One region of the Streptomyces sp. NPDC048650 genome, then DNA from elsewhere that is predicted to be linked to it. Evidence: riboswitches for the same ligand, from Rfam matches in the RefSeq annotation. Region 1 holds a riboswitch; each other region holds the start of a gene.
The links. A riboswitch is a leader RNA that binds a small molecule or an ion and turns the genes downstream of it on or off. The one in region 1 is predicted to bind thiamine pyrophosphate.
Positions count from the first base shown of each region.

Region 2: another riboswitch for thiamine pyrophosphate. It lies ahead of ACGFML_RS05570 (thiamine ABC transporter substrate binding subunit); the one in region 1 lies ahead of thiC (phosphomethylpyrimidine synthase ThiC).
Region 3: another riboswitch for thiamine pyrophosphate. It lies ahead of thiO (glycine oxidase ThiO); the one in region 1 lies ahead of thiC (phosphomethylpyrimidine synthase ThiC).

Region 1 covers NZ_JBICVM010000006.1:105,735-116,084, forward strand. The annotation lists gene ACGFML_RS18390 (cupin domain-containing protein) at 1-174, shown strand, start outside; gene ACGFML_RS18395 (DUF5326 family protein) at 370-594, shown strand; gene ACGFML_RS18400 (IclR family transcriptional regulator) at 850-1,662, shown strand; gene ACGFML_RS18405 (SsgA family sporulation/cell division regulator) at 1,767-2,189, shown strand; gene ACGFML_RS18410 (YibE/F family protein) at 2,274-3,626, opposite strand; TPP riboswitch at 3,697-3,853, shown strand; gene thiC (phosphomethylpyrimidine synthase ThiC) at 3,848-5,650, shown strand; gene ACGFML_RS18420 (hypothetical protein) at 5,813-6,721, opposite strand; gene ACGFML_RS18425 (metallophosphoesterase) at 6,942-7,982, opposite strand; gene ACGFML_RS18430 (LacI family DNA-binding transcriptional regulator) at 8,336-9,436, opposite strand; gene hisC (histidinol-phosphate transaminase) at 9,829-10,350, shown strand, end outside.
Region 2 covers NZ_JBICVM010000001.1:1,208,024-1,218,373, reverse strand. The annotation lists gene ACGFML_RS05580 (ABC transporter ATP-binding protein) at 1-426, opposite strand, end outside; gene ACGFML_RS05575 (ABC transporter permease) at 427-2,091, opposite strand; gene ACGFML_RS05570 (thiamine ABC transporter substrate binding subunit) at 2,130-3,197, opposite strand; TPP riboswitch at 3,302-3,422, opposite strand; gene rlmN (23S rRNA (adenine(2503)-C(2))-methyltransferase RlmN) at 3,456-4,562, opposite strand; gene ACGFML_RS05560 (LysR family transcriptional regulator) at 5,003-5,884, opposite strand; gene ACGFML_RS05555 (4-oxalocrotonate tautomerase family protein) at 6,090-6,482, shown strand; gene ACGFML_RS05550 (phosphatidate cytidylyltransferase) at 6,743-7,891, opposite strand; gene frr (ribosome recycling factor) at 7,891-8,448, opposite strand; gene pyrH (UMP kinase) at 8,623-9,393, opposite strand; gene tsf (translation elongation factor Ts) at 9,555-10,350, opposite strand, start outside.
Region 3 covers NZ_JBICVM010000011.1:218,981-229,330, reverse strand. The annotation lists gene ACGFML_RS28290 (class II 3-deoxy-7-phosphoheptulonate synthase) at 1-427, shown strand, start outside; gene ACGFML_RS28285 (bacterioferritin-associated ferredoxin) at 583-861, shown strand; gene bfr (bacterioferritin) at 888-1,364, opposite strand; gene ACGFML_RS28275 (sulfite oxidase-like oxidoreductase) at 1,512-2,144, shown strand; gene ACGFML_RS28270 (DUF4396 domain-containing protein) at 2,167-2,703, opposite strand; gene ACGFML_RS28265 (deoxyribonuclease IV) at 2,773-3,675, opposite strand; gene pknB (Stk1 family PASTA domain-containing Ser/Thr kinase) at 3,742-5,700, opposite strand; gene ACGFML_RS28255 (thiazole synthase) at 5,908-6,702, opposite strand; gene thiS (sulfur carrier protein ThiS) at 6,711-6,932, opposite strand; gene thiO (glycine oxidase ThiO) at 6,929-8,146, opposite strand; TPP riboswitch at 8,144-8,256, opposite strand; gene ACGFML_RS28240 (NAD(P)/FAD-dependent oxidoreductase) at 8,412-9,653, shown strand; gene ACGFML_RS28235 (Rv2175c family DNA-binding protein) at 9,745-10,110, shown strand; gene thiE (thiamine phosphate synthase) at 10,203-10,350, shown strand, end outside.

The DNA.
Region 1 (10,350 bases):
CAGGACGAGGTGTACCTCGTGGTGAGCGGCCGGGCGGCGATCACCGTGGGGACGGAGACGCAGTCGGTGGCGCGCGGCAGCGTGGTCTATGTGCCCGCCCGGGTGCCCCACAAGTTCCACCACGTCAGCGAGGACCTCCGGGTCATGGTGGTCTTCTCTCCGCCTGAGAGCTGAGGGTCAGGGGCCCGAACCCGTAGGGGTCGGGTCAGGGGACCACCGGGGCTGCGAAGCCCCCACGGCCGGCCCCGGCGTCCTAGCATCGATGGTGACGGGGGACCGGAGGCGCGACGCGGCAGACGCGAAGGGCGCGGACGGTGCCATGGACGCGATGGACCGACGCGACAGATCGACAGAAAGCAGGGCAGAGCAGTGGCTGGTAAGGGGATATTCGCAGGGCTTCCGTGGTGGGTCACCTGGGTCGTCCTGCCCGTCATCGTGATCGTGGTGTTCGGCGGGCTCATTGCCACGGCGGTCGGCATCCTGGTCGGGTTGCTGTTCAAGGTCCTGATCGCGGCTGCCCTGATCGCCGGAGTCATCTACCTCGTGCGCAGGATCAGCGGGTCCTCTTCGTCCTCCTCGAAGAGCGACTGGTAGATCACCGGCCACGGGCCGGCATCGACCGGCCCGGCGGCGTTCCTCCGGTCCTTCCCCCGGCCTCCGCCCAAACCCCGTCCGACGACGCCCCGCTCCCGCTGTGGAGCGGGGCGTCGGCCCTTGACCGGACGGGCACAGGGGTCCGTTCCGGCCACCTCCGGTCACCGCGTGCGCCAGGGGAGTTAACTCGGCGGCTTTTCCCGTAGCGCCCTGATCGACCCGGCTAGAGTGCGGACCGCAGACGCCATCCGGATGATGGTGTTCCGGAACGCTGCGGGTCCTGGGGGGGCGTTGGCAATCGGGAACGGCGAATCCGCCTCCTCTCCCACGCTGATCGGCTCGGTGCAGCGTGCCCTGCGGCTGCTGGAAGCGGTCGGTGCGCATCCCGACGGAGCGCCCGCCAAGCAGCTCGCCAGAGAGACCGGGCTGCCCCTCCCGACGACCTACCACCTGCTGCGGACCCTGACCCACGAGGGCTATCTGTGCCGGGAGAACGGCCTCTTCGTCCTCGGCGAGGTCGCTGAAGCCATCGGACGGGGTGCGGCTCGTCGCCGGCAGCGCACTCATATCTCCGAGGTGCTGGCCATGGCGGGCCGGGAGTTGCGCGCCGCCGTCTACTTCGGCGTTTATCGCGAGGGTGAAGTCGAGCTGGTGGCTGTCACCGACGATCCGGAACGCCCTCCGGTCGAGGAGTGGGTGGACTTCCGCAGCACCGCGCACGCCCACGCGATCGGCCAGTGTCTGCTCGCCCAACTCGACGACGCCGCCAGGAAGGACCACTTGGCGCGCCATCCGGTGCAGTCGATGACGCCCTTCTCGGTGCGGACCGAGGACGATCTGCTGCACCGCCTGGACACGGTGCGTCGCGGTCATGTCGCGTACGACCAGCAGGAATATGCCCTGGGCACCGTGTGCTCGGCCATCCCTGTGCAGGTCGGCTCGGCGGCCGCAGCGCTGGCGGTCTCCCTTCCGGCCGACGAACTGCATCGATTGCGTAACGTCACGGATCAACTACGCAGAATGGCGGAGATGACGCTAACGACACTCGCGTTCTCTATCAGTATCTGAAAACTCACTCCTTGTGATCTGCTTGCACGTGACAGACGATGGCGTCAATACGGCTAGTGGGGATGATTCCCGGCCATCTCCGATCAATAGCGGGGCAGTGGTTGATGACCGACACAGTTCAGGCAGAAGTGATCATGAGCTTTCTCGTGTCCGAGGAGCTCGCGTTCCGGATCCCGGTGCAGCTGGATTTCGACATCGCCGATCCGTTTGCCGTCCGTTTCACCTTCGATCTCCCCGGCGATATGCCTGTGACCTGGGTCTTCAGCCGCGAACTCCTGCTGGACGGGCTCAGCCGGGCGTCCGGCGAGGGGGATGTGCACATCGAGCCGTCGACCGGCGAACACCTCGGGGATGTCTTCATCAATCTCCAAGTGGGCAGCGAGCGGGCCCTGTTCCGGGCCGGCGCGCCACCACTGGTCGCCTTCCTGGACCGTACGGACCGCCTGGTCCCGCTCGGCGAGGAAGAGGTGTGCGACACCTTGGAGGCCGTACTGGACCGGATCCTCACGGAGGCGCCGGCGGGCTGACCGGGAGCGGGCCCGTCCGACGGTCCGCACGCCGAACCGTCCTCCGCACGCACCGCCCACGGCTGCGATCACCGTGGGCGGCCCTCACCGCTTGCGGCGCCTGCCGTGTGAGCCACGCCGCCCGGCCCGGCCCTGCGCAGCGGCCGGCAGCGCACCCGGAGCGATCCCCGGCTCGCCCTGCGCCCGGCGGTCCGCCGAGACCACCAGCGCCGCCAGCAACGTCGTCAGCGGCACCGAGGCGACCAGCCCGATGCTGCCCACCAGCGTGCGCACGACCTCCTGCGCGACAACCTCGCTCGTGGCGACCGTCCCCACGCTGCTCTGTGCGATCGAGAACAGCAACAGCAACGGCAGCGCCGCGCCCGCATAGGCCAGCACGAGGGTGTTGACGACGGACGCGATGTGATCCCGTCCGATCCGCATGGCCGCGCTGTACAGCTTGCGCCAACTCGCCGACGGATCGGCTTCCTTGAGCTCCCACACCGCGGCGGTCTGGGTCACCGTCACGTCGTCGAGCACACCCAGCGACCCGATGATGATCCCGGCCAGCAGCAGACCGCGGATCTCGATGTCCGGGTACAGGCCGTGCACCAGCCCCGTCGTGTCGTCCGTATTGCCGGTCAGCAGCGCCCAGTCGATGAACACCGAACCGAGCACGGCGATCAGCAGCAGCGAGGCGAGCGTGCCGAGCACCGCCACCGAGGTCCGCGCCGTCAGCCCGTGGCACAGGTAGAGGGCGATGAGCATGATCGCGCTGCCGCCGATCACCGCCACCACCAGCGGATTGGAGCCCTGGAGGATGGCCGGGAGGATGAACAACGTCAGGACCACGAAACTGGCGATCAGCGCGATGAGCGCGAGCACCCCGCGCAACCGGCCGACGATCACGACGGCGAAGGCGAAGATGCCGGCCAGCACCCACATCGGCAGCGTCCGGTCTACGTCGGTGACCGAGTACTGCAGTTCCTTCGGTGCCTTGGGGGAGTAGGCCACCACCACACCCTGGCCGGTCGTGTAGTGCCGCAACGCGTCCGGCGTCACCACCGTCCGGAAGGTGCGCCCGGCGTTCTCACCCGTGGTGACCTTGATCGTCGCCTGCTCGCAGTTCTGCGATGTCGCCGCTCCCCCGGGCGGCGCCGAACTCTGCGGCCCTGGCGGCTGAGGCTGCTGCTCGGCATGCACATCCGCGCAGTTCACCTCCTTCACCGTGACCACTCGGGCCTGTTCGGTGGGCTGGTCGAAGCCGACGCCGGACGGCTTGTGGGACGGAGCGCCCCCCGGCCACAACACGACCAGACCGATCACCACTGCTGCCGCGAACGGGATCAGAATCGCCGCGATGACCTTGCGCAGATGAAGAGAGACGGGCGCCGCCGGCCCATGTCCGTGGGCGTGCGAATGTGCCGTGGAGGGCGGATGCGGTTCGGGAGAGGTCACCGCCCGATCATTGCAAGAACTCCCGGGCCCCCTGTTCACTCCGCCGCATCGGCCGCTACCGTGGTGGCACCTTTGCAATCGCGGGAGCTCGGAGCACCGGGCTGAGAGGGCGCTGACCTTCGTCCCAGCGGCGTTTCACGTGAAACGTCGGCGGACGGAAGCCGCTGCGTCGACCGCCGAACCTGTTACCGGGTAATGCCGGCGTAGGGAGTTGGGTCTTCATGACTCTGCAGGATGCACGCACGCCCGAAAACGGTGCCAGCGGCGGCGAGAGCGCCGACGGCGGCCGGCCGTTGATCGGCTGGCACAAGGGCTATGTCTCCGGCTCGCGGCCCGACCTCCGGGTCCCCGTCCGGAAGGTGCACCTCACCAATGGCAAGGACGTGACGCTGTACGACACGTCCGGGCCGTACACCGATCCGAACATCGACACCGACGTCCGCCGCGGACTGGCACCGCTGCGGGAGAACTGGATCATCGCCCGAGGCGACACCGAGGAGTACGCGGGCCGCCCGCTGCGCCCGGAGGACGACGGGCTCAAGCACACCTCGCCGCGCGGTGGCCTCAAGAACCTCGACGCGGTCTTCCCCGGCCGCCCGCGCCAGCCGCGCCGAGGCCGGGGCGGTGCCGCGGTGACCCAGCTCGCCTATGCGAGGAGAGGCGAGATCACCGCGGAGATGGAGTACGTCGCCATCCGCGAGAACGTCGCGCCCGAGTTCGTCCGGGACGAGATCGCGGCGGGCCGCGCCGTACTGCCGTCCAACATCAACCACCCGGAGATCGAGCCGATGATCATCGGTAAGAACTTCCTGGTGAAGGTGAACGCCAACATCGGCAACTCGGCCGTCACCTCCTCCATCGAGGAGGAGGTGGACAAGATGACCTGGGCCACCAAGTGGGGCGCCGACACGGTCATGGACCTCTCCACCGGCCGGAACATCCACACCACCCGCGAGTGGGTGCTCCGCAACTCTCCGGTCCCCATCGGCACCGTCCCCCTCTACCAGGCCCTGGAGAAGGTCGACGGCAAGGCCGAGGAGCTGACCTGGGAGATCTACAAGGACACCGTCATCGAGCAGGCCGAACAGGGCGTCGACTACATGACGGTGCACGCCGGTGTGCTGCTGCGCTATGTGCCGCTCACCGCCCGTCGGAAGACCGGCATCGTCTCCCGTGGCGGCTCGATCATGGCCGCCTGGTGCCTGGCGCACCACCAGGAGTCGTTCCTCTACACGCACTTCGAGGAGCTCTGCGAGATCCTCGCCTCCTATGACGTCACCTACTCGCTCGGTGACGGTCTGCGCCCCGGCTCCATCGCGGACGCCAACGACGAGGCCCAGTTCGCGGAGCTGCGGACGCTCGGTGAGCTCAACACCATCGCCAAGCGGCATGGCGTGCAGACGATGATCGAGGGCCCGGGGCACGTCCCGATGCACAAGATCAAGGAGAACATCGACCTCCAGCAGGAGATCTGCGAGGAGGCCCCGTTCTACACACTCGGCCCGCTGACCACGGACATCGCACCGGCCTACGACCACATCACCTCCGGTATCGGCGCCGCGATGATCGCCTGGTGGGGCACCGCGATGCTCTGCTACGTCACGCCCAAGGAGCACCTGGGCCTGCCGGACCGCGACGACGTGAAGACCGGCGTCATCACGTACAAGATCGCGGCCCACGCGGCAGACCTCGCCAAGGGCCACCTGGGCGCTCAGGACTGGGACGACGCCCTTTCCGACGCGCGCTTCGAGTTCCGCTGGGAGGACCAGTTCAATCTGGCCCTCGACCCGGACACCGCCCGCGAGTTCCACGACCAGACCCTGCCCGCGGAACCGGCGAAGACGGCTCATTTCTGTTCGATGTGCGGCCCGAAGTTCTGCTCCATGAAGATCAGCCGGAGCATCACCGAGCAGTTCGGCGGTGAGGCGGACGCGACTCCCGGCGAGATCGAGGCCGGCATGCTGGAGAAGTCCAAGGAGTTCGCGGCCAGCGGCAACCGCGTGTATCTGCCGATGGCGGACTGACGCCCGCAGGAGGATCTCCGCCCGTGTGGACCGGCGTCGCCGGGGCTGACCGCCTCGGCGGCGCCGGTCTTCGCGTCATGGCGGCGTCGTACGCCCTGCGGCCCTCCTGACCGCTTGCCCGTGGTCGCCCCCTGTGCCGGACCGGCCCTGCGGAGCCAGGAGTCACTCCGTGGATGCCTCGTCGGCGTCCCGCCCTCCGTGTTCCGGGCTGGTGAAGTCCGGACTGGAATAGCGCGGGCGCGAAGCCGACGGGCCGTTGTCCCGGCTGCTGAAGGCGGGGCGGCTGTAGCCCAGGGTGGGGATGCGGGACTGCGGGGCGGGGCCGGGAACGTACCGGGCGGGGTCGGCGGTGGGTGTGGCGTCGGCGAGTGCCTCACGGAGAAACGGCAGGAGGCCGCGTTCGAGGAGGGCGTGGCGCCAGGCGTCGCGGGCGCGGTCGAGGTCCACGGCCAGGAGTTCGTTCGCTCTGGTGGCGTGGGCGGACGCGGAGCCGTTGCGCAGGGCCGTGATGACGAGGCCGCCCATGGCCGCAAGGGAGCCGGCCGCCGTCAGCGCGGCGAATATCCAGCCGACGCTGATCAGCGGCTGGGCCATGGACTTGTCGGGGCTGACGGCGCGCAGGATGTAGCCGATGAGGAGAAAGAGGATGGCCGCGATACCGGCCAGGACCGGCACCAGGACGGCGATCATGGCGGCCAGCCCGGCGCCGGCCGCCTCCGGGGACAGAGATATGGACGTGGTGTCGCCCGGCCCCGCGCCGCTGGCCGAAGCTGTCGCCTCGCCGCTCTCCCCCGTCGGTTCCGATACCCGTTCCGCGCCCTCGGAGGGCGCCGTAGCGGGTGCGCGCAAGGCGCTGCGGAGCTGGACGTAGCGTTGGTATTCGGCCGTCGCGCAGGCGGCGATGGCGGTGGTGGCGCTGAGGGCCATCGTGCGCAACTGCTCGGCGCCGAGGTGTTTTCCGGCGGCGGACGTGGGGCTGTCCGGGCGGTGTCCGGCGGTGCGCAGTGCCTCATCGAGGAGCCGCGCGAACTCCTCGCGGTCCTCGTTCAGCAGGTGCGGAGCGCTGTTCATGTGGATCCCCCGATGCTCCGTAGGGCCGTACGGGCCGGCTGGGCCGGGCTGTGGGCGGAAACGGAGGAGAGCCTGCTACGGATAGCCCGATGGTAGAGCGCCTCCGCCGGGGGGTGACAGTGGGTTTGCGGAATTTGAGTAATGCCGCGACCGGAATCCGCCCGGCCGGCCCGGTCCGCCGACCCGTCACCGGGCCGGCGGACGGCTGCCGGGTGAAGGCTCAGCCGGCCAGCGGAAGTTGAACGACGAGCAGCTTTCCGGCCATGGTGACGCCGCCGTCCATGGCGATGGCGAGTCCCTCGGCGTAGACGTGCGGGCCGTCGACGGCGCTTCCGTCGCTCTCGCCGTCCTCGGCGCCGACCTCGCCCAGCAGGTACGGGATCGGGCTGTGGCCGTGCACCACGCGCTCGCCGCCGTAGGCGTCCAGGAGTTCGCGCACGGCCTCCGAGCCGGACTCGTCGCGGAAGGCGAAGCGCTTGGTGAACTTGCGGAAGAGATCCCAGACTTCGTCGGCCTCGCTGCGGGTGAGCACGTCGTGGACGGTGTCGTTGACGGCCTCGATGGAGTCGCCGTACTCGAGGTAGGCGGTGGTGTCGGAGTGCACGAGCAGATGCCCGTCCTCCTCCATCACGGCGTCCAGGCGGGCCATCCACTGCAGGTGGTGGTCCTCCAGGCGGTCCATGTCCGACTTCTGGCCGCCGTTGAGCAGCCAGGCGGCCTGGAAGGAGGCGGTGCCGGCGCCGGACTGGACCGGGGTGTCGCCGAACCGCTTTGCGCCCAGCAGCAGCAGCTCGTGGTTGCCCATCAGGGCCTTGCAGTAGCCGCCGGCCGCCGCGGCCTGGGCGGAGAGCTGCATGACCAGGTCGATGACGCCGATGCCGTCCGGGCCGCGGTCGGTGAAGTCGCCGAGGAACCAGAGGCGGGCGTTGCCGGCCGCCCAGTTGCCGTCGGCGTCGATCAGCCCTTCGGCGGCGAGCGCCTCGCGCAGCTCGTCGTAGTAGCCGTGGACGTCGCCGACGACATAGAGCGGGCCCATGCCCTCGGGCGTGTCCTGCTCGAGAACGGTCTCGGGCGCCGGCACGAGGTCGGCGGCCGGACGGTCGATGAGGGTGTCCGTACGGCCCGCACCGATGACCGGGAGGTCCCGCGCGGTCGGGGTGTACTCCTCGGGCAGCTCGACCGGCGCGGCCGGGGGCGGCACCAGAGGCGGTGCGGCCGGCGGCCCGGCGGGCAGATGCACCGGCGGTCCGGCCGGTGGCATGGGAGGCGGTCCCGCGGGCGCGCCGGAGCGTGGCCCGGGTGGCGGAGGGGACGCCGGAATCTGTCCCGCCATGGTCCACACCATGGGTCCCTGACTGGCCCCCTGAGTCATCGACCCCTCCACCGTCGCGCCGCCGTGCACCTCTCGGACCTTGCCTGGTCGACGGCGGTCCGCGGTGTCGTGCGCCCATCATAGGAATGCTGCTCGCGGGTTGTGACGCACCCGGGGGTGGTCAATCGGCGGGAGCCAGGCGTTCGCGGCTGATTTCTCCCGGGATCACCCTGTTTTTTCCTGGCCCAAGGAGGCGTGTGGACGGCGATGTTACGCATGATTCGTCGCGCGACGACGTGCGCTCAGGTACCGGCCGGTCCCCGAGGGGGGCTGATGGTCGTCCGCGTCGAACGTCGCTGGGACGAGGTCCGCACGATCAGATCGGTCGGTATCACCTGTTCGATGGGGTGACCGTGGTCAAGGCCCTCGATGGCGTCGATGAGGATCTGGACGACGGCGGTTCCGATGCGGCGTGGCTTGAGGGAGAGCGTCGTGATGGGCGGCTCGGTGGTGGCGTACACGGTGGACTCGCTGCAGCAGACGAGCAGCAGGTCCTCGGGTACGCGCAGGCCGTAGCGCCGGGCGGCGGCCAGCAGGTCCGTGCCGTTGGGGTCGAAGAGCCCGTATACGGCGTCGGGCCGGTCCGGGCGGGCCAGCAGCCGGTCGGCGGCGACGGCACCGGCGCACGGGTCGTGTGCCGGATAGGACTCGTAGACCGGATCCTGGCCGACGCGTTCGCACCAGCGCAGATAGGCGGTGGTCGAGAGCCGGGTGTAGGTGTCGGTGGTGGTGCCCGTCAGCAGGCCGATGCGGCGGGCGCCGGCGTCGGCGAGGTGGTCGAGCAGGCCGAGGACGGCCGCTTCATGGTCGTTGTCGACCCAGCCGGTGACCGGCAGGGCGCCGCCGGGGCGGCCGTCGGAGACGACGGGGATGCCGTGCCGGACGAGTTCGGTGACGACGGGGTCGCCGTCGGCCGGGTCGATGACGACGGTGCCGTCCAGGGCGACGTTGGACCACACGTCGTGGCGGGAGGTCGCGGGGAGGATGACCAGTGCGTAGCCACGGGCCAGCGCGGCGGAGGTGGCGGCTCTGGCCATCTCCGCGAAGTACGCGAATTCTGTGAAGGTGAAAGGTTCATCCCCGTACGTGGTCACGGTCAGGCCGAGGAGCCCCGACTTGCCGGTACGGAGGGTGCGGGCGGCGGCGGAGGGGCGGTAGCCCAGCCGCTCGGCCACCTCGCGGACGTGGCTGCGGGTGGCATCCGGAAGCCGACCCTTGCCGTTGAGCGCGTCGGAGACAGTCGTGATCGATACACCGGCCGCGGCGGCAACGTCCCGGATGCCCGCTCGTCCCAGCCGGCGGCCGGTCGACCGGCTCACCTGGTGCTTCCCTGCTGCTGTCATGGCGAGCCGATAGTAGGGCTCGGCAGGGCCATTCGCGGGGCCCCGCCGAGGCTCGTTAAAAGGTACGTTTCTGCATAGTGATGGGCCATCAATTTCCTTTGAAATCAAGGTAGTTGGCGTCCACGACGATGATACGCGGGGTTTTCGGGTGCCCTCGCCTGGCGATCGGCCCGGGTCTCGAAGAGGTCTCAAGTCACCTTCACGAGGGACGCGCGCCAGGGCGCGAGCCACCGGCGCGTAACAGAGAGGGGAGCGCTCCGCAGAGCCTGTGCGCGGATGTCGTGAGGCTGCCCACGGATGCCGCCGGAGAATCTGGGGCTGCCGCCGACCGGGGCAATCCTCATAAGGTATGCAGTATTGGAGTCGAGCGGGACGGTCGAGGAGGACCTGCGGTGAGCGAGAAGACCCCGAAGCTGCGTGCTGCGCTGGGCGGCATCCCCACCTACAAGCCGGGGCGGCCCGCGGCGGCGGACGGCCCCGCGGCCTACAAGCTGTCCTCCAACGAGAACCCCTATCCGCCGCTGCCGGGGGTCCTGGAGAGCGCGGTGGCCGCCGCCGGGGCCCTGAACCGCTATCCGGACCTGGCCTGCACGGGCCTGATGGCGGAGCTCGCCGAGCATCTCTCGGTGCCGCTGACGCATCTGGCGACCGGGACCGGCTCGGTGGGCGTGGCCCAGCAGCTGGTGCAGGCGACCGCCGGGCCCGGCGATGAAGTGATCTACGCCTGGCGATCGTTCGAGGCGTACCCGATCGTCACCCAGGTGTCCGGTGCCACCCCGGTGCAGGTGCCGCTGACCGCCGGCGAGGTGCACGATCTGGACGCGATGCTCGCCGCGATCACCGACCGCACCCGGCTGATCTTCGTCTGCAACCCCAACAACCCCACCGGCACCGTCGTGCGCCGCGCCGAGCTG
Region 2 (10,350 bases), on a different contig from region 1:
GATGGCGCGCCGCTCCGCGCCCGGCAGTCCGACGAGGTCCAGCAGTTCGGTCACCGTACGCTCCCGGTCGGCGCGCGAGGCGCCGCGCATCCGCAGCCCGAAGGCGACGTTCCCCGCGACGTCGCGCTGGGGGAAGAGCTGGTGGTCCTGGAACATCAGCCCGACGCCACGGCGATGCGTCGGCACTCCGGCCTGATCGCGCCCCTCCAGCAGCACCTGTCCGGCATCGGTCCGCTGAAGCCCCGCCACGACGCGGAGCAACGTGGACTTGCCGCTGCCGCTCGGCCCCAGGACACACACGATCTCGTGCGCGGCCACCGCCAGATCCACCGCGTCGAGCGCGGGACGCCCGCCGGCCCTGTCGAACCGGACGGTCACACCGCCCAGTTGCAGCAGCTGCCGCGTGGTCCCGTCCTGCGCCGTCATCTAGAACTCCCCGGAGTGGTCGATGGGGGTGCCGCCGGCCGAGCCGGCACGGGACCGGGGGCGGAAACGCTCCAGGACCAGCAGGGCCGCGGCGCACACCACCATCAAGATGGTCGACAGGGCCATCGCCTGCCCGTAGTTCGTCTCCCCCGCACGCCCCAGCAGCCGTGCCACGGCCACCGGGAGAGTCGGGTGGTCCGGCCGCGCGAGGAAGACCGTGGCACCGAATTCGCCGAGCGACACGGCGAAGGCGAAGCCGGCGGCGACGAGCAACGCCCGCCGCACCATCGGCAGATCGACCTCGCGCCAGACCCGCCACGGCGAGGCACCCAGGACGGCCGCGGCCTCCCGGAGTCGTCCGTCCACCGCCCGCAGGACGGGCAGCATCGTCCGGACCACGAACGGCACACCCACCAGGGCCTGCGCCAGGGGGACCAGCCACCACGAGGACCGCAGGTCCAGCGGCGGCTTGTCGAGGGTGATCAGAAAGCCGAAGCCGACGGTCACGGCGGACACCCCGAGCGGCAGCATCAAGAGGGCGTCGAAGCCGCGGACGAGCCGGCCGCCCCGACGCGTCAGGGCCGCCGCCGCCAGCCCGCCGACCACCAGCGCGATCAACGTCGCCGCGACGGCGCAGGTGAGGGAGTTGCCCAGCGCTTCGAGCGGGGCCACCGCGAAGGTGCTGTCGGCGGAGGCGGCGGAGCCCAGCGATGCGTAGTAGCCCGTTCCGTAGCCGTCCGGACCGGCGAAGGACCGCTCGGCGAGCACCAGCAGGGGCACGACGAGCAGCACGGCGATGACGGCCAGCGTCCCGCCCAGCAGCGCCCACTGTCCACGGCCGCGCGGTCGCCGGGCGGTCGTCGAGGCGTCCACGAGCCGCAGGGCGGATTCGCGACGGCGCACGGTCCAGGCATGCAGCGCCAGCAGCCCCAGCACGGCCGCGAACTGGAGCAGCGTGAGGACGGCGGCCGTCGGCAGGTCCAGGAAGTCCGCGGTCTGCCGGTAGATCTCGACCTCCAGGGTCGAGAAGGTGGGGCCGCCCAGAATCTGCACGATGCCGAAGGAGGTGAAGGTGAAGAGGAAGACCATCAGCGCCGCGGCGGCGACGGCCGGACCGAGCGCGGGCAGCGTCACCTTCCGCCAGGCGGCGAACCGGCCGGCGCCCAGCACCCGCGCCGCCTCCTCCTGGCGGGGGTCGAGCTGCCCCCAGAGGCCGCCGACGGTCCGTACGACCACGGCGTAGTTGAAGAAGACATGGGCCAGCAGGATCGCCCACACCGAGGTGTCGAGGCGGACGCCCCACAGGTCGTCCAGCAGTCCGCCCCGCCCGACGAGCGCCAGGAACGCCGAGCCGACGACGACGGTCGGCAGCACGAAAGGCACCAGCACCACCGCCCGCAGCAACTGCTTGCCGGGGAAGTCGAACCGCGCGAACACATACGCGCCGGGCAGCGCGATCAGCAGCGTCAGCGCCGTCGAGGCCGCCGCCTGCCAGAGGGTGAACCACAGCACATGGAGCACATCGGGATCGCCCAGGACCGTGGCGATCCGGCCGAGCTGCCACCGGCCGCCGTCCTTGAGCCCCCGCCCGACGATCGCCACGACCGGATAGGCGAAGAACAGCGCGAAGAAGACGAGCGGCAAGGCCATCAGGCCGAGCCGCACCGCCGTTCTCCGTGCGGGCCTCGTGCGCGGGGCGCGGGCTACTTCAGAACGAGCGAGGACCACTGCTTGATCCACTGTTCGCGGTTCTCGGCGATGGTCTCCGGGGGCACCGTCGCCGGCTTGGGGATCGTCGCGCCGTACTTGGTGAACAGCGCCGGCTCCTTGGCGTCCTTGAGCGCGGGGTTGACGAACATCGTCAGCGGCATGTCCTCCTGGAACTTCCGGCTCAGCAGGAAGTCCAGCAGCGCCTTGCCGCCCTTCTCGTTCCGGGCACCCTTGAGCAGGCCACCGAATTCGATCTGCCGGAAGCAGGTGCCGGTCGCGACGCCGGTCGGCGCCTGCCGCGGCTGCGGCTTCTTGCCCGGCACCTCGGCCGGCGGGCTGGAGGCGTAGGAGACCACCAGCGGCCGGTCGCCCTTGGCCTTGCCCGCCGCGGAGCCCGAGAAGCGCTCGTTGTACGCCTGGTACCAGCCGTCGACCACCTCGACGCCGTTGGCCTTGAGCTTCTTCCAGTACCGGAGCCAACCGTCCGTGCCGTACTTCGCGATGGTCCCGAGCTGGAAGGCGAGCCCCGGCGAGGAGGTCGCGGAGTTCTCGGTGACCAGCAGCCCCTTGTACTCGGGCTTGACCAGATCGTCGAAGGTCCGTGGCGGCGCGATCTTGTGCCGGGCGAAGTAGGCGCGGTCGTAATTGACGCAGATGTCGCCGTAGTCGAGCGGCGTGACGCGGTGCTTGCCCTTGTCGAGCTGGAGGCCGGCCGGCACACCGGCCAGCCCCTTGGCCTTGTACGGGCTGAAGATGCCTTCCTTCAGGCCACGCGAGAGCAAAGTGTTGTCGATGCCGAAGAACACATCGCCCTGCGGATTGTCCTTGGACAGGATCGCCTGGTTGACGGCCTTCCCGGCGTCCCCGCCCTTGAGCACCCGGACCTTGTAGCCGCTCTCCTTCTCGAAGGCGGCCAGCACCGTCTTGGAGACATTGAACGAGTCGTGGCTGACCAGGGTGACGGTCTTGGCGTCCTCGTCCGCGCCGCCGCACGCCGCGAGGGCGGTCATCGCGACCACGGCCGCGAGCGCCGCCGCGGTGATCCTTCTGGTGGTACTCACTGATTTCCTCCTGGCTGGCCAGGAAGAGACGCGGCCCCGCCCGGTGCCCACGGCTCGCGACGTCCAACGACGTACGGCCGGCGGGTCCGGGCAGGGCGCAACAGCATGAGTGACTACCGAACTTCCTACCCGGAATGACCCGGGCGAGGTTCAAGGGTCTGCGGGCGCCGTGGCTCTACGACGCTTCCGCACTCTCAGCGCTGTGGCGCTCCCCTGTCGGAATGTGCATTTGTTCGATCACACAGTACCAGCGGGCGGTCAGCGTTCCGAGGCCGCGAGCTGCCCGCAGGCGCCGTCGATCTCCTGGCCGCGGGTGTCCCGGACGGTCACCGGCACGCCGTGCGCCTCGATCGCCTTGACGAACGCCCGCTCGTCCTCGGGCCGCGAGGCGGTCCACTTCGAGCCGGGGGTCGGGTTCAGCGGAATGAGGTTCACATGGACCCGCTTGCCCTTGAGCAGCCGTCCGAGCAGGTCACCGCGCCAGGCCTGGTCGTTGATGTCGCGGATCAGCGCGTACTCGATGGAGATCCGGCGGCCGGACTTCTCGGCGTACTCCCACGCCGCGTCCAGGACCTCGCGCACCTTCCAGCGGGTGTTGACCGGGACGAGCGTGTCACGCAGCTCGTCGTCCGGCGCGTGCAGCGACACCGCGAGCCGGCACTTGAAGCCCTCGTCGGCGAACCGCAGCATCGCCGGGACCAGCCCGACCGTGGACACGGTGATGCCGCGCTGGGACAGCCCCAGCCCGTCGGGCTCGGGGTCGGTCAGCCGCCGGACGGCGCCGACCACCCGCTTGTAGTTGGCGAGCGGCTCGCCCATCCCCATGAAGACGATGTTGGACAGCCGCGCCGGGCCACCGGGAACCTCACCGTCCCGCAGCGCGCGCATCCCGTCCACGATCTGGTGCACGATCTCGGCCGTGGAGAGGTTGCGGTCCAGCCCGGCCTGTCCCGTGGCGCAGAACGGGCAGTTCATACCGCAGCCGGCCTGCGAGGAGATGCACATGGTGACCCGGTCCGGGTAGCGCATCAGCACGGACTCCACGAGCGTGCCGTCGTGCAGCTTCCACAGGGTCTTGCGGGTGGTGTCGTTGTCGCACGAGATGTGCCGCACGACGTTCATAAGGTCCGGCAGCAGCTCCGTCGCCAGCTTCTCGCGCGCCGCCGCCGGGATGTCGGTCCACTGCGCCGGATCATGGGCGTAGCGGGCGAAGTAGTGCTGCGAAAGCTGCTTGGCGCGAAACGGCTTCTCCCCGATCGCAGCCACCGCTTCACGGCGCTCGACAGGGTTGAGATCGGCAAGGTGCCGCGGGGGCTTCTTGGCCCCGCGCGGCGCGACGAAAGTGAGTTCTCCGGGTGCAGGCATGGTGCGTCCAGTGTGGCAGATCGTCCAGGGAGCCCCAGGCGGGAGCGGTGAGGGACCGGTGAGAGAGCGGTCACCCGCTGTGGCCCTCCGTCGCTGGTGGCCACCTTGCGCGGCCCAGGTACGGCAAGGGTTGGCCCAGGTACGGCCCAGGGTTGGCGCCGTGCGCCTCTCCTACACGGTGGCTGCGCTCGGAGCTCTGGCGAAGAAGCCCCGGTCACCGCTGTCAGGTAGGTCACGGCCGGCGCTCCGGTACTTGCCGCCCGCGTCGTCGACCCAGGCGGCAAACGCCTACAAGAAGTCACCGGGCTCGGCGTTGTCCCACGAGGCGACGTTGTCGGCATGGTCATGGTGCGGGGGGCGGACACGCGACGCCGCCTCTTCCCCGCTGTTCACGCGATCAGGAGATGGCGTCATGGGCGTGCGTCCCTCCGCCCCGCACGTCATGCGCCACTGAGCACGGCCGGGGTCAGCCGGTCCACGGAGTCGACGAGTGCGCGCACGGCGGGTGACCAGGGGCGTTCGTCCGGTCCGCACAGGACGAGGCGTCTGCTGTGGTGCGGCTCGATCGGGACGAGGACGAGGTCGGCCGGGACGAGAGGGCGCGCGATCCCCGGCAGGATCGACACGCCCATGCCGGCCTGGACCATGCTGATGAGCGTTCCGAGGTCCCGGATGCGATGGCTGGGGGAAAAACCGGCGCCGGCCGCTTGGTAGATCTTTCGTATGTCGCGTTCGCAGCCGTTCGGCGACAGGATCAGCGGGTCGTCCTCGAGATCCGTCACGTGCAGGGTGCCCTCGCGGGCGAGCGGGTGGTCCTCGTGCAGCAGCGCGAGAAGCGGGTCGGTCGCCAGCAGCGCCCCGGTGCGGGAGGGCGGATCGGCCAGGATGGCGGCGTCCGCGGTCCCGTTCTCCAGCCAGCTCTCGGCCTCCGCGCTGCTGCCTCCGAAGACCCGCACGCAGACGCCCGGCACGTGCTCGGACCAGTAACGCAGCAGCGCGGGCAGCAGCCCTTGGCAGACCGTGGGAGTCGAGGCGAGGCGCACCGTCCCTCCTGTCGCCTGCTCGTGCTCGGCCGCCGTATCGCAGATCGCCTCCGTCGCGGCGAGCGCCAGGCGGGCGTGCGGCAGGACGCTCTCTCCCAGTGCCGTGGTGCGCACGGGTGCGGTGCGCACCAGCAACGGGGCGGCGAGGATCCGCTCCAACGAGGCGACGGCATGCGACACCGCCGACTGGCTCAGCCCAAGATCGGTTGCTGCCGCGCCGAACCCACCGGCCTCCACCACCGCGACGAACGCCCGCAGTTGAGGAAGATTCAGCGCCATGCGTCCCCCTCATGGGCTCATCGATCATATTGGTTGGACTCATTATCTCCGGTCGGGAAGGCTGACGATCGTCCTCACGACAGGGCCGGCGGCTCGGGCGCCCACGTGCCCGTCCTGCGTCGTCACACGTCGCCGTCGCTCGTCGCCGTCGCACCTCGCCGGCACACCCCGTCGTACGCTCCCGCTTCAGAGAGTCGGCCGCGTCATGCCTTTCATCCGAGTCACCGTCTCCGATCCCGAACTGGCCCCGGCGACCCAGCAGGCGCTCGCGGAGGGCCTGACCGACCTGGCCGTCTCCGCTCTCGGCAAGTCCGCCGGACGCACCACGGTCCATGTGCACCTGGTGCCGGGCGACCGCTATTTCGTGGCGGGCCGGCCCATGGATGGGTGCACCGGTGCTCATGTGGAGGTGAGCATCACCGCCGGCACCAACAGCGCTGAGGAGAAGGCCCGTTTCATCACCGAGGCATACGAACTGCTGCGGACGGCCCTCGGTGTGCTCCCCCCGGTGGCCGGGGTGGCGCTGTACGAACTTCATCCCGAAAGCTACGGCTACAACGGAGTCACCCAACTCGACCATTACCGTCAGAGTCGATGACGTCCGCGGGCCGGGGGCAGGGCCGGGGCCAGGTGCCGGGACGCCCGGAGGCACCGGAGGCACCGGAGGCACCGGGCGGACACGACAGGACACCGGAGACGCCGTCCTGCCAGGCCCGGCATCGCGCGCCCCAGGCACACCCACGCGTCCACCGTGGACACCCCCGGCCAGGGCTCTTCCGTGCGCCAGGACATGGCGAGAGGGGCCCACCGCGTACTGCGGCAGACCCCTCAGGGCTCCGGCCCGGCCTCCTGTGCGGTTCAGCCCGAACCGACGAAGACCACGAGCAGCAGCCAGACGACCGGTGCGGTCGGCAGCAGGGAGTCGAGGCGGTCCATGATGCCGCCGTGGCCGGGCAGCAGGGTGCCCATGTCCTTGATGCCGAGGTCCCGCTTGATCATGGATTCGCCCAGGTCACCGAGGGTGGCACTGGCCGCGACGGCGAGGCCGAGCAGCAGGCCCTGCCACCAGATGCCGTCCTTGATCAGGAACTGCATGCACAGGGCGCCGGCGACCATCGCGAAGAGCACCGCGCCGACCAGTCCCTCGCGGGTCTTTCCGGGGCTGATGCGCGGCGCGAGCTTGTGCTTGCCGAAGCGCCAGCCGACCGCGTACGCCCCGGTGTCGCTGACGACGGTCAGCAACAGGAAGGTCAGTACCCGCTGGGGTCCGTCGTCCTCGGCGGCGAGCATCAGTGCCACGAAGGTCGCGAGGAACGGCACGTAGAACGCCGCGAAGATGCCCGCCGTGACGTCCCGCAGATAGTTGTCGGGCGCATCGGTCATCCGCCAGACCAGGACGGCCAGCGCGGTGAGGGCCATCGCCACCCACGCGCCCTCGGCACCCCGGACGTATCCGGCGACGATCATGGCGGTGCCACCCACCGCGAGCGGCACCAGCGGCACGCGGATGTCCTTGCGCTCCGACAGCCGCGAGGTCAGTTCCCACATGCCCACGACGACGGCGATCGCTATGACGCCGATGAAGACCGGCTTGTAGACGAAGAGCGACGCGATGATGATCACGCCGAGGCCGACGCCGACCCCTATCGCGGCACGCAGATTGCGCCCCGCGCTCTTCTTCTTCGGCTTCTCTGGGGCCCGGGAGCTGCCGTGCTCGGGGGAACCGGGGAAAGCAGTGGACATGGGCTCCTGCGGCTCTTCGTCGCGGAAGAGGGGGCCACTCAGTCGAGCAGCCCCCCGGTCGTCCCGGTGATCCCGGTGGTCGTCCTGGTGTCCGCCCGGCTCGGGCACGATGGGCATGGGCCGAGTCTGCGCCGCCTCGCCCCCGTCGTACACGGGACCCGCCGGGGCGGGGGGCGCCGCCCCACGCAGTGTGGGGGCCATTCCCTGATCGGTCGGCCCCCAGTGAGCGGCGCCGGGCGGGGTCCCCCAGGATGACTCGTTCATCAGACCTCGAGGAGCTCGGATTCCTTGTGCTTGAGCAGCTCGTCCACCTGCGCGACGTACTTCGCGGTGGTGTCGTCGAGCTCCTTCTCGGCGCGGCGCACCTCGTCCTCGCCGGACTCCTTGTCCTTGACGAGCTTGTCGAGGGTTTCCTTGGCCTTGCGGCGCACGCTGCGGATCGAGATCTTCGCGTCCTCGCCCTTGGCCTTGGCGACCTTGATGTACTCCTTGCGGCGCTCCTCGGTCAGCTCCGGGAACGTCACTCGGATGATGTTGCCGTCGTTGCTCGGGTTGACGCCGAGGTCGGAGTCTCGGATCGCCTGCTCGATGTTGCGCAGCGCGCTCTTGTCGAACGGCGTCACCACGGCCATCCGCGGCTCGGGCACCGAGAACGACGCCAGCTGGTTGATCGGCGTCATGGCCCCGTAGTAATCCGCCACGATCTTGTTGAACATCGCCGGGTGCGCCCGCCCGGTGCGGATCGCGGCGAAGTCCTCCTTGGCGACCACGACGGCCTTCTCCATCTTCTCCTCGGCCTCGAGGAGGATCTCTTCGATCACCACTTGCTCCTGGTCCTATCGGTAAGAAGCAGAGCCTCGCCCCTGCCGCGCGTCTTCTCCTGCACGGTGTCCGACCGGCAGGCTGTTGTCCATCCCCGTACCGAGGTCTTCCCACGGCCGGGAGTTGCCGCCCCTACAGGCCGGAGCCCGTCGGAATCTCGGCGGTTGGGGCCGTCAGGCCCGGGTGCCCTGATCGCTGACGAGCGTGCCGATCTTCTCACCCTTCACCGCACGCGCGATATTGCCCTCGGCGAGCAGCTCGAACACGAGAATCGGGAGCTTGTTGTCGCGGCACAGGGTGATGGCGGTCGCATCGGCGACCTTCAGCTCGCGGGTGATGACCTCGCTGTATTCGAGGGCGTCGAACTTGACCGCGTCGGGGTTCTTCTTGGGGTCGGAGTCGTAGACGCCGTCCACGCCGTTCTTGCCCATGAGCATGGCCTCGGCGTCGATCTCCAGGGCGCGCTGGGCTGCGGTGGTGTCGGTGGAGAAGTACGGCATGCCCATGCCGGCGCCGAAGATGACGACGCGGCCCTTCTCCAGGTGGCGTACCGCACGCAGTGGAATGTACGGCTCCGCGACCTGGCCCATGGTGATGGCGGTCTGGACGCGGGAGTCGATGCCCTCCTTCTCCAGGAAGTCCTGGAGGGCCAGGCAGTTCATGACCGTGCCGAGCATGCCCATGTAGTCGGAGCGGGCCCGGTCCATGCCGCGCTGCTGGAGTTCGGCTCCACGGAAGAAGTTGCCGCCGCCGATCACGATGGCGATCTCATAGCCCTCACGCACCACGGCGGCGATCTCGCGGGCCATTGCGTGTACCACGTCGGGGTCGACGCCCAGTCCGCCGCCACCGGCGAACGCCTCGCCCGACAGCTTCAGCAGAAACCGTCGCCTGCCGCCGTGAACGGCCTTGTCTGTGTCCGCGCCGTCGGCACCGTGATTCATTGAGCTCTCCTCGTACACATACGAAGAAGGCCATTGCCGTGGGTCTGGTCCAGATCCCTGTGCGGCAATGGCCTCCTCGTCACATCTGCGGCCGGCCGTTGAGCGGCCGACTGCGTACGACCCTAGCGGGGTCGCAGGTCATTCGCTGCCTTGCGGCAGGCTCAGATGCCGACCTTGATGCGCGAGAAGCGCTTCAGGGTGACGCCGGCTTCCTGGAGGACCTTCTCGACGGACTTCTTGTTGTCGAGCGCGTACGGCTGACCGAGCAGCGTCGCGTCCTTGAAGAAGCCGTTGAGGCGACCCTCGACGATCTTCGGCAGGGCAGCCTCGGGCTTGCCCTCCGCACGCGTGGTCTCCTCGGCGACACGGCGCTCGGCCTCGACGACCTCGGCCGGGACGTCGTCCTTGGCGAGGTACTTCGGGGCGAAGGCGGCGATGTGCTGAGCGACGCCCTTGGCGACCGCGGCGTTCTCCTTGTCGAGCTCGACAAGGACACCGATCTGCGGCGGCAGGTCGGGCATGGTGCGGTGCATGTAAGCCGACACGAAGCCGCCGGAGAACTGGGCGAAGCGGTCCAGGACGATCTTCTCGCCCAGGGTGGCGTTGGCCTCGTCGACGTACGCCTGGACGGACTTGCCGGCCGCGATCTCGGAGGCGAGCAGGGCCTCGAGGTCGGCCGGAGAGGTCTTCGCGACGTGCGCGGCGATCTCGTTGGCGACGGCCTGGAACTTCTCGCCCTTGGCGACGAAGTCCGTCTCGCACTTCAGCTCGACGATGACACCGGAGGTGTTGTCGTCGGCGATCAGGGAGACCACGGCGCCGTTCTCGGCGGAGCGGCCCTCGCGCTTGGCGACGCCCTTCTGACCCTTGATGCGCAGCGCCTCGACGGCCTTGTCCACGCTGCCCTCGGCCTCGTCCAGGGCCTTCTTGCAGTCCATCATGCCGGCGCCGGTGAGC
Region 3 (10,350 bases), on a different contig from region 1:
CCTCGACCCGGAGCGCGAGCCCGGCCGGCTGACCTTCATCACCCGGATGGGGGCGGACAAGGTCCGCGACAAGCTCCCCGAGCTGGTCGAGAAGGTCACCGCCTCCGGCGCCCAGGTGGCGTGGATCTGCGACCCGATGCACGGCAACACCTTCGAGGCGGCCTCGGGTCACAAGACCCGCCGCTTCGACGATGTGCTGGACGAGGTCAAGGGCTTCTTCGAGGTCCACAAGGCCCTGGGCACGCACCCGGGCGGCATCCACGTCGAGCTGACCGGCGACGACGTCACGGAGTGCGTGGGCGGCGGCGACGAGATCTTCGTCGACGATCTGCACCAGCGCTACGAGACCGCCTGCGACCCGCGGCTCAACCGCAGCCAGTCGCTCGACCTGGCGTTCCTGGTGGCGGAGATGTACCGCGACCAGTAGGCGCGGGCAGAGCACGACGATGGGGCGCGGATCCTGTGATCCGCGCCCCATCGCGTTGTGCGCCACCCGGGACGCCAGGTAAGGTAAGGGTAACCTCACTCAAGATCGGCAGGATCGTCGAGGATCGGTGGGGTTCCCAACGGAGGTGAAACCGCGTGTACGTCTGCTCATGCTTCGGGATCACCGAGAAGCAGGTCCGCGAACACGCGGACACGGGCGCCTGCACGCCCCGCCAGATCGCCTCCGCCTGCAAGGCCGGCACCGACTGCGGCGGCTGTGTGCGCCGCATCCAGGAACTGCTCGGCCGTGGCGCGTGCCCGCGCCGGGAGCTCATCGACAGCGGGGCCCCCGCGCCGCTGGGCACCGTGGCCGCACCGCCGCCGGTCGCGGAGGTGGCCGAAGTGGTGCCCGCGGCGCTCCGGGAGGCCGCGTAGCCCTGCGGGGTGGCACGGCCCGCGCCTCAGCTCGGCTGCTCGATCAGCTGTGCGATGTAGAGCGCCTCGCCGAGTTTCTCCACCAGTTCGAGCTGGGTGTCGAGATAGTCGATGTGGTGCTCCTCGTCCGCGAGGATGTCCTCGAAGATGTTCGCCGAGGTGATGTCGCCCTTGGCGCGCATGATCTCGATTCCGCGCCGCAACCGGTCGATCGCCTCGACCTCGACCTGCCGGTCCGCATGGAACATCTCGGTGACGGTCTGGCCGACGCGCACATGGAAGAGCCGCTGGTAGTTCGGTAGCCCTTCCAGGAAGAGAATGCGGTCGGTCAGGAGCTCCGCGTGCTTCATTTCGTCGAACGACTCGCTGCGGGTGTACTTGGCGAGCTTCGTCCAGCCGAAGTTCTCCTGCATCTTGGCGTGCAGGAAGTACTGATTGATCGCGGTCAGCTCGGCAGTCAGCTGCTCGTTGAGGAATTCAATGACCTCGGGGTCGCCCTGCATGGCAGCGGGCTCCTTCCGCGCGAGAACTGGGCAGGTGCCGCGCATCCTTGCACCGCGTGGAGCGGACAGTCCAGTAAGTGCACGCTTAGTACGAGTTGCCCGAATCCCTCCCTGCCTGGTCATCGGCACCCCTCCCGGTCTGACAACATGGAGGGCATGGGTCAGCCGGACGGTCGCGAAGAGGAGCAGGATCAGCTGCCTCCCGGACAGCGGCTGCAGCGGGGCTGGCCGGTGACGCATTACGGTCCGGTCCCGAAATTCCGCCCCGAACGCTGGGAGTTCCGCGCCTTCGGCGCCACTGCGGACGGTGAAAAGCACTGCTGGACGCATGAGGAATTCACGGCCCTGCCGTATGCGACGGTCGTCGCCGATATGCACTGCGTGACGAAATTCAGCATGCTGGGCGCCGAATGGGGTGGGGTCCGCGCGCAGACGATCATGGAGCTCGCGCCGCCCGCGCCGGATGTCACCCATGTGATGGTGTGGGCGGAGTACGGATTCAGTTCGAACCTGCGGCTGGCGGATTTCGCGGCGCAGGACTGTCTCTTCGCCACCCACCGCTCGGGCGAACTGCTCACCGCCGAACACGGTTTCCCGGCCCGGCTCATCGTTCCGCACCTGTACGCCTGGAAGGGGCCCAAGTGGGTCCGCGGCATCGAGTACATGACGGCGGACCGCCGCGGCTTCTGGGAGGAGCGCGGCTACCACAACCTCGGCGACCCCTGGCGCGAGCAGCGCTACTCGTACCAGGAGGCGCCGGGCGAGGGCCCCGAGCTCTGACGTCGCCCGCGCCCGGCCGCCCTCAGTGGTGGTACCGGTGCGCCACCGCATGACCCCGGCCGCGGCCGATCAGCCACTTGTTGACCGGTGTGGTCACCACGAAGGCGAGCGCCAGTGAGGCGGCCAGGGTGCCCCAGAACAGTACGTCCGACAGCTGGGCGTCCATCGCGCCCGGCCAGAGCGCGATCACGCCGTTGTCGATCAGCTCCATCACGGCGATGGAGAGCGTGTCTGCCGCGAGGGCGATCCGGAACGCCGTACGGAAGCCGACGCCCGCCTTCAGTACGCCGCGCAGGGTGAGGGCGTAGCCGAAGGCGAAGGCGAGGATGATCGCGAGGATCGTGGTCGGGGCGTTGTGCCAGCCCAGCGCCGTACCGATCACCATGCCCAGGACCTCGCCGATGGCGCAGCCGGTGAGGCAGTGCAGGGTGGCCCTGGCGGCCGTCGTCCAGCCTGCGGTGGCGCCGCTGTGGTCCCTGTGGCCCGCTTCGGCCGGTGCGCTCGCGGCGGCCGTGCCGGCGGCGTCGGTGGTGTGGTCGTGGGGTGTGCGGTGCTGCATGGAAGCTCCCGGTGAGAGGTAGCGGTTCCGGCCCGACAGTGGGAACCATATACCCCCTAGGGGTATAACTCAAAGAGTGTCCGGTGCCCGCAGCCCCTTCAGTCGGGCCACGTCGGCCGCATGCCCCTCCTTGCCGCCCGGCGTCTCGATCACCAGCGGAACCCCGTCCGTCGCCGGATGCCGGAAGAGCTCGCCGAACGGCTCCGCGCCGATGTGCCCGGAGCCGATGTTCGCGTGCCGGTCCTTGTGGGCGCCGACCACGTCCTTGGAGTCGTTGGCATGGATCAGCCTCAGCCGGCCCTCGCCGGTGACCTCCACCAGCTCGTCCAGCAGCGCCTTCATCCCGCCCGGCGCCGCCATGTCGTGCCCGGCCGCGAAGGCGTGGCAGGTGTCCAGGCACACGCCGAGCCTCGGATGCCGGTCCAGCGCGTCGAAGTACGGCCCCAGATCCTCGGCCGGCGCACACAGCGAAGCGCCCTGCCCGGCCGTCGGCTCCAGCAGTAGCCAGGGGTCGTCGTCATGTGTCAGCTCGTCCAGCAGCGGCCGCATCCGCTCCCGGACCTGCGCCAGCGCCTCGGCGCGCGGCCGGCCGCCGGTCGCCGAGCCGGTGTGCACGACCACGCCGAGCGCGCCGATCTCCCGGCCCCGGCGCAGCGAGTGGCGGAGCGAGGCCACCGACTTCTCGACGGTCGCCTCGGTGTGCGACCCGAAGTTGATCAGATACGGCGCATGGACGTACGCCGGGATCCGCTCCTGCGCGCAGGCCGCCCGGAACGCCTCGTCCTGCTCGGGAGTTCCGGGGGGCGTGGCCCAACCGCGCGGGTTCGCCACGAAGACCTGTACGGTCTCGGCGCCCATCTCACGGGCGTACGGAAGGCCGGTCTTCGCCAGGCCGCCGGCCACCGGCACATGGCCGCCGACCGGATTGCGCGCGCGGGCGCGCGATGCGTCGTCGTGCTGGGGTGTACTCACCCTCCCAGGGTGCCAGGTGCCCGCCGGCCGCCGTCCCGCGGACGCCGACCGGCGGGGGCCGGCAGCCTAGAGGGCGCCCTTCAGTCGGATGGTGATCGTGCTGCCCTTCGGGGCCTGGTCGTCGCCTTCGACGGACTGGCTCTCGACCTCGTCCTGCGGGAAGAGGAACGGCTTCTTGACCTCGACCGCGAAGCCGCTGTCCTCCAGCGTCTTCTTGGCGTCCGCCTCGCTCTGGCCGGTGACGTCCGGCACGGTGACCATCTGCGGCCCCTTGGAGAGGGTGAGGGTGACCGTGTCGCCCGTGCCCAGCGAGTGGTCCGCGCCGGGCGACTGCTGGGCGACGGTGCCCTTGTCCTCCTGCGAGAAGACCGGCTGTTCCGCGAACTTCACCCGCAGACCCTCCTCGCGCAGCGAGGACACCGCATCGGCGCGGTCGTCCCCGACCACGTCCGGCACCTGGATCTCGGAGCCGCGGCTGACCGTCATCCCCACGGCGGTGTCCGGGTGCCGCTTGCTGCCCGCGGCCGGGTCCGTGCGCATCACCGAACCCTTGGCGACCTCGTCGCTGAAATCCCGCTGCACGGTGCCCGGAGTCAGCCCCAGGTCGCGCAGCTTGCGCTTGGCGTCGGCCACCGGGGTGCCCGAGAGGTCCGGTACGGAGACGATCTCCGGGCCACGGGAGATCGTGAGGGTGACCGTGTCCGTCCCGCGGATCTGCTTGCCGGTCGCCGGGTCCGTGGACATGACATGCCCGCGGTCCACATTCGAGCTGAAGTCGCGTACCACCTTCACGCCCAGCCCCCCGTCGCGCAGCGTCTTGACCGCCTTGGCCTGCGGCATGTCGAGGACGGCGGGGACGGCCGTGAACTGGCCGACATTGACGTACCACACGCCGGTGCCCACGCCGAGGACCAGCAGTACGGCCGCGATGACGGTGAGGACCTTGTGCCGCTGGATCAGGCCGTCGCGCGGCGCCGGCGCGGGGACCGGGCGAAGCCGCGTGGTCCGGTCGCCGGGAGGTACTTCGTCACCGAGCGGCATCTCCAGCCGGCTGGTGCGGTTGAGCTCGACCTCGCCCGGTGCCGCCGGCCCGCCGAGCCGCGGCAGGACATCCGTCCGCTCGGCGTCGCCGGCGGGCAGCTCGTGCGCCTGCGGCGGCACCAGATCAAGCTGCTCGCCGGTCAGCTCGGCACGGGTCTCCCGCGCCCGGTACAGCAGCGCCGCCGCGTCCTGCGGGCGCAGCTGCGGATCGCGGGCGGTGGCCAGCGCCACCAGATCGTCCAGCTGCGGCGCCAGGCCGGGCACCAGGGTGGACGGGGGTCGGACGTCCTCGTGCAGATGCTGGTAGAGGATCTGCGCCGCGGAGCCACCGGTGTGCGGCTTGCCGCCGGTGAACATCTCGTAGAGCACCACACCGCAGGCGTAGACGTCGACCCGGGCGTCGGCGGTGCCGTGCTCCATCTGCTCGGGGGCGAGATAGGACACGGTGCCCAGGACGGAGCCGGTGGAGGCGGTGGTGTTGGTGTCCACCGCCCGCACCAGGCCGAAGTCGGCGACCTTGACCCGGCCGTCGTCACCGATCAGGACGTTCTCCGGCTTCATGTCCCGGTGCACGAGACCGGCGCGGTGCGCGGCACCCAGGGCCGCGAGGATCGGCTCCAGGATGTCCAGCGCCGCCCGCGGCTGCAGCGCGCCCCGCTCCCGCAGCACATCGCGCAGTGTGCACCCGGCGACGTACTCCATCGCCAGATAGACGTACGTGCCGTCGGTGCCCTGGTCGAAGACGCCCACCACGTTCGGGTGCGAAAGGCGCGCGACCGACTTGGCCTCCCGGATGAAGCGGTCGACGAACGCCGCGTCCGTGGCCAGGCTCGGGTGCATCACCTTCAGCGCGAGTACGCGGTCGAGCCGGGTGTCCAAGGCCCGATAGACCGTGGCCATCCCGCCGGCGGCGATGCGCGCCTGAACGCGGTAGCGGCCGTCGAGCAGCTGGCCCTCGAGCGGGTCCTGAAGGGTCGTATCCACGGCAGACGAGTCTACGAGGCATTACCGGCTGCTCCGACGCCGCGGCGGTCACTCGGGGCGGACTGCAGCCGAACAGTGACAGGAACAGTGCCGGGAGCGGTGCCAGGAGCGGTGCCGGGAGAGGGGGTCGCCCGGATGCGCCGCACCCACAGACCTCGCCGGGTGCACCCCCAGGGGGTACCCGGCGAGGGTGTACCCGTCCGCCGTCTAGAAGGCGGGCCGCTCCGGGTCCAGCGCCGCGACGCCCTCCGCCGGCGAGGACGCGTGCGCGAAGTGGCGGCGCGGGATCCGGCCCGCCCGGTACGCCAGCCGTCCGGCGTCGACCGCGTGCCGCATCGCCTCGGCCATCAGCTCCGGCTCCTGCGCCCGGGTCACCGCGGACGCCAGCATCACCGCCGCACAGCCCAGCTCCATGGCGAGCGCGGCATCCGATGCGGTGCCCGCACCCGCGTCCAGGATGACGGGAACGCCCGCCCGCTCCGTGATCAGCTGGAAGTTGTGCGGGTTGCGGATGCCCAGGCCCGACCCGATCGGCGAGCCCAGCGGCATGATCGCGGCGCAGCCCGCCTCCTCCAGCCTCCGGGCCAGCACCGGATCGTCGTTCGTGTACGGCAGCACCGTGAAACCGTCGTCCACCAGGGTTTCGGCGGCGTCCAACAGCTCGACGGGATCGGGCAGCAGGGTGCGTTCGTCGGCGACCACCTCGAGCTTGACCCAGTCCGTACCGAGCGCCTCCCGGGCCAGCCGGGCGGTGAGCACCGCCTCGCCCGCCGTGAAGCACCCCGCGGTGTTCGGCAGCACCCGGATCGCGTGCCGCCGCAGCACGGACAGCACCGAGCCCTGCACGGTCGGGTCCAGCCGCCGCATGGCGACCGTGGTCAGTTCCGTACCGGAGGCGAGCAGCGCCCGCTCCATGACGTCGAGGCTGGGCGCGCCCCCGGTGCCCATGATCAGCCGGGACGTGAAGGTGGTGTCACCGATGGTGAGCAGATCGTCCGCCATGTTCCGGATCAGCCTCCCTGGACCGCGGTGAGCACCTCGACGCGGTCGCCGTCGCCGAGCGGGGTGGTGGGCCACTGGGTGCGCGGCACCACCGTCTCGTTGACCGCGGCGGCGACCCCGGCGGACGCCCGGGTCAGCGTCGCGACGAGACGGTCGAGGGTCAGGTCCCCGGGGATCCGGCGGGATTCGCCGTTGACCGACACGGACACCGTGGAAGGGGGGGCACTCATACGGGCTGCTCCTCTGGGACGTGGGCGTGCTCGGCCCGGTGGGCGGTGAAGCGCGCGGGGGAGAAGGGGCGGGCCTCGTCCGGAAGGCTCCCGCCGGCCAGCACCTCGGCCATCACCTCGCCGGTGACGGGCGTCAGCAGCACGCCGTTGCGGAAGTGCCCGGTGGCCAGGTGCAGGCCGGGCAGGTCGGTCGGTCCGAGCAGCGGCGCGTTGTCGGGGGAGGTGGGCCGCAGTCCGGCGCAGGTCTCCACCAGCGGCAGCTCCGTGATGCCCGGGACCAGCTCGTGGGCGTCGCGCAGCAGCTCGTAGACGCCGCCCGCGGTGACCGTGGTGTCCCAGCCCAGCTCCTCGCTGGTGGCCCCCACGACCAGCTCGCCGTTCTCCCGGGGCACCAGATAGAGCGGATTGCCCCGCACGACGGCCCGTACGGTGCGCGACAGGAACGGGGGGCTCCCGGCCGGCACCCGCGGCAGCCGCAGCCGCAGCAACTGCCCCTTGACGGGCCGCACCGGCGGCAGCACCGCCTGCGGCACCCCGGCCAGCCGCCCGCTGTCACTGCCCGCGGCCAGCACGACCTGACCGGCCGGCAGCCGGGTGCCCCCGGCGAGTTCGGCACCCGAGGCGCGCCCGCCGTCGACCGTCAGCCGCTCCGCCCGGGAGCGGTGGAAGACCACCCCGGCCCGCTCGCACGCGACCAGCAGCGCGCTCGCCAGCCGCCGTGGGTCGACCTGATGGTCGCCGTCGACCCGGAGCCCGCCCCGGATCCCGGGGGCCAGCATCGGCTCCAGACGGCGGCACTCGCGCCCGGTCAGCCACTGCGAGTCCAGTCCGGAGCGGTTCTGCAGCGCGTGCAGTTCGCGCAGATGGGCACGGTCGTCGGCGTCCAGCGCCACGGCCAGCGTGCCGCACCGCCGGTAGCCGGTCTGCTGCCCGCTCGCCTCCTCCAGCTCGGCGGCGAAGTCCGGATAGCGCCGCGCGGAGGCCAGATTGAGGCCGAGCAGGACCTCCTCGCCGTAGTGGAGTTCGGTGACCGCGGCCAGCATGCCGGCCGCCACCCAGGCGGCGCCGCCACCGGGATCGGGGTCGGCGACCGCGACGGTCAGACCGCGGCCGGCCGCCCGCCAGGCGGTGACCAGACCGATGATGCCGCCCCCGATGACCAGGACGTCAGGGTGGCCCGTGGCTGATGCGGAGCGTGTCGCAGGTGGATGCATGGGCGTCCAGCCCCTCCCTTCGCCGGCATGACCCGGATCAGGTTCGTACGGTCGGAGGCCGGCCAGCCTCCCTCTCAGCCCGGTGCGTCCGGGCTCCCGCGAGTGCGTGTGCCCGTCACCCTAATACGGGTCCGCGACGCGCCGTAAGGCGCCATGGGACAGCGCCCCCGGGCCCGGTCCGGGGCGTCACCGTCCGTGACGCTGTGTCAGAGATCTCCTTGCGCGGTGCTGCGGGCGGCCTCTCCCACCGTCCTACAGTGATCGGGTGAGCGAGCAGAGCAAGTCCTCCCAGGACCCTGACCACACGCCGCGCGTCGTGATCGCCGGCGCGGGAATCGCCGGCGTGCAGACCGCGGTCGCCCTGCGCGAGGCGGGCTGGCGCGGTGCGATCACCCTGCTCGGCGACGAGCCGCACCAGCCCTACGACCGCCCCCCGCTGTCCAAGGCACTGCTGCTCGGCACGGCCGACGGCGCCACCTTCGACATCGACTTCGCCGCCCTCGGTATCGATCTGCACCTCGGCCGCCCGGTCACCGCCCTGCGCCCCGGCGCCCACGAGATGGACACGGCCGAGGGCCCGATCGCCTACGACCACGCGGTGCTCGCCACCGGCGCCGACCCCGTCCTGCTGCCCGGCAGCGAGGGCCGGGCCGGCGTCCACCTGCTGCGCACCCTCGACGACGCCGAGCGGCTGCGGTCGGTGCTCGCCGCCCGGCAGCGGGTCGTGGTCGTCGGCGCGGGCTGGATCGGCGCCGAATTCGCCACCGCGGCCCGCGAGGCGGGCTCCACGGTCACCGTCGTCGAGGCCGCCGACCGCCCGCTGGCCGGTGCGCTGCCCGCCGAGGTCGCCGACCGAATGACCGCCTGGTACGCGGACGCCGGCGCCGAGCTGCGCACCGGTACCCGGGTCGCCGCCGTCTCCTCCGGCGAGGTCGCCCTCGCCGACGGCACCACCCTCCCCGCCGACGCCGTGGTCGTCGGCATCGGTGCCCGCCCCGCGACCGCCTGGCTGGCCGGCTCCGGCGTGGCCCTCTCGCCGCAGGACGGCTCCGTACTGGCCGACGACCAGCTGCGCACCTCCGTCCCCGACGTCTTCGCGGTCGGCGACTGCGCCTCCTTCCCGTCGGCCCGCTACGGCCGCCGGCTGCTGATCCACCACTGGGACAACGCCCTCCAGGGCCCCCGTACGGTCGCCGAGAACATCACGCGCGGCGCCGCGGAGGGCGTGGTCTACGACCCGGTCCCGTACTTCTGGTCCGAGCAGTTCGGGCGGTTCGTGCAGTACGCGGGCCACCACGAGGGCGCCGACGAGACGATCTGGCGCGGCGACCCGGCCGGTGCCTCCTGGGCCGTGCTGTGGCTGCGCGAGAACCGGCTGGCCGCCCTGCTCGCGGTCGGCCGCCCCCGCGACCTGGCCCAGGGGCGCAAACTCATCGAGAAGGGCGCCGCCCTCGACCGCGACCGCGCCGCGGACGCCACCCTTCCGCTGAAGGCGGCGGCGCGCTGACCGGGTGCGCGGCATCACCCTCCGGGGTGCCGGACGGCCCGGACGGCGATCCCGGCTACCGGCTGTCAGTCCGAGGTGGCACGCTTGTCCTGTGACCGAGATTGACGCAAACATCGATGGACTCGTTCCCGCCTGGCTCACCCTCCCCGACATCGCCGAAGAATTCGGCATCGCAGTGACGCGGGTCCGGCAGCTGGTCAAGGAGGGCCAGCTGATCGCGGTGCGCCGCGGCGAGAACAGGGCGCTCCATGTGCCCGCCGATTTCATCCAGGACGGCAAGGTCGTCAAGGGCCTCGTCGGCACCCTGACCCTGCTGCGCGACGACGGCTTCGCCGACGACGAGATGCTGGAATGGCTCTTCACGCCCGACGAAACCCTGCCCGGCACCCCGGCGCAGGCGCTGCGCGAGAACCGCGGCACGGAGGTGAAGCGCCGGGCGCAGGCGCTCGCCGTCTGACGCCACCGCACCCGAATCCGTAAACCGCATCCTTGGGGCGTATGGGCCGGAGCTCCGGCCCATACGCCCCCGATCTGGGGGAAGACCGCCCGATGACCACCGCACGACAGGCCCTGTCCGACGCCCGGCTGTACCTCTGCACGGACGCCCGGAAGCGGCAGGGCGACCTGGCGCAGTTCCTGGACGCGGTGCTCGCCTCGGGCGTGGACATCGTCCAGCTGCGCGACAAGGGCATGGAGG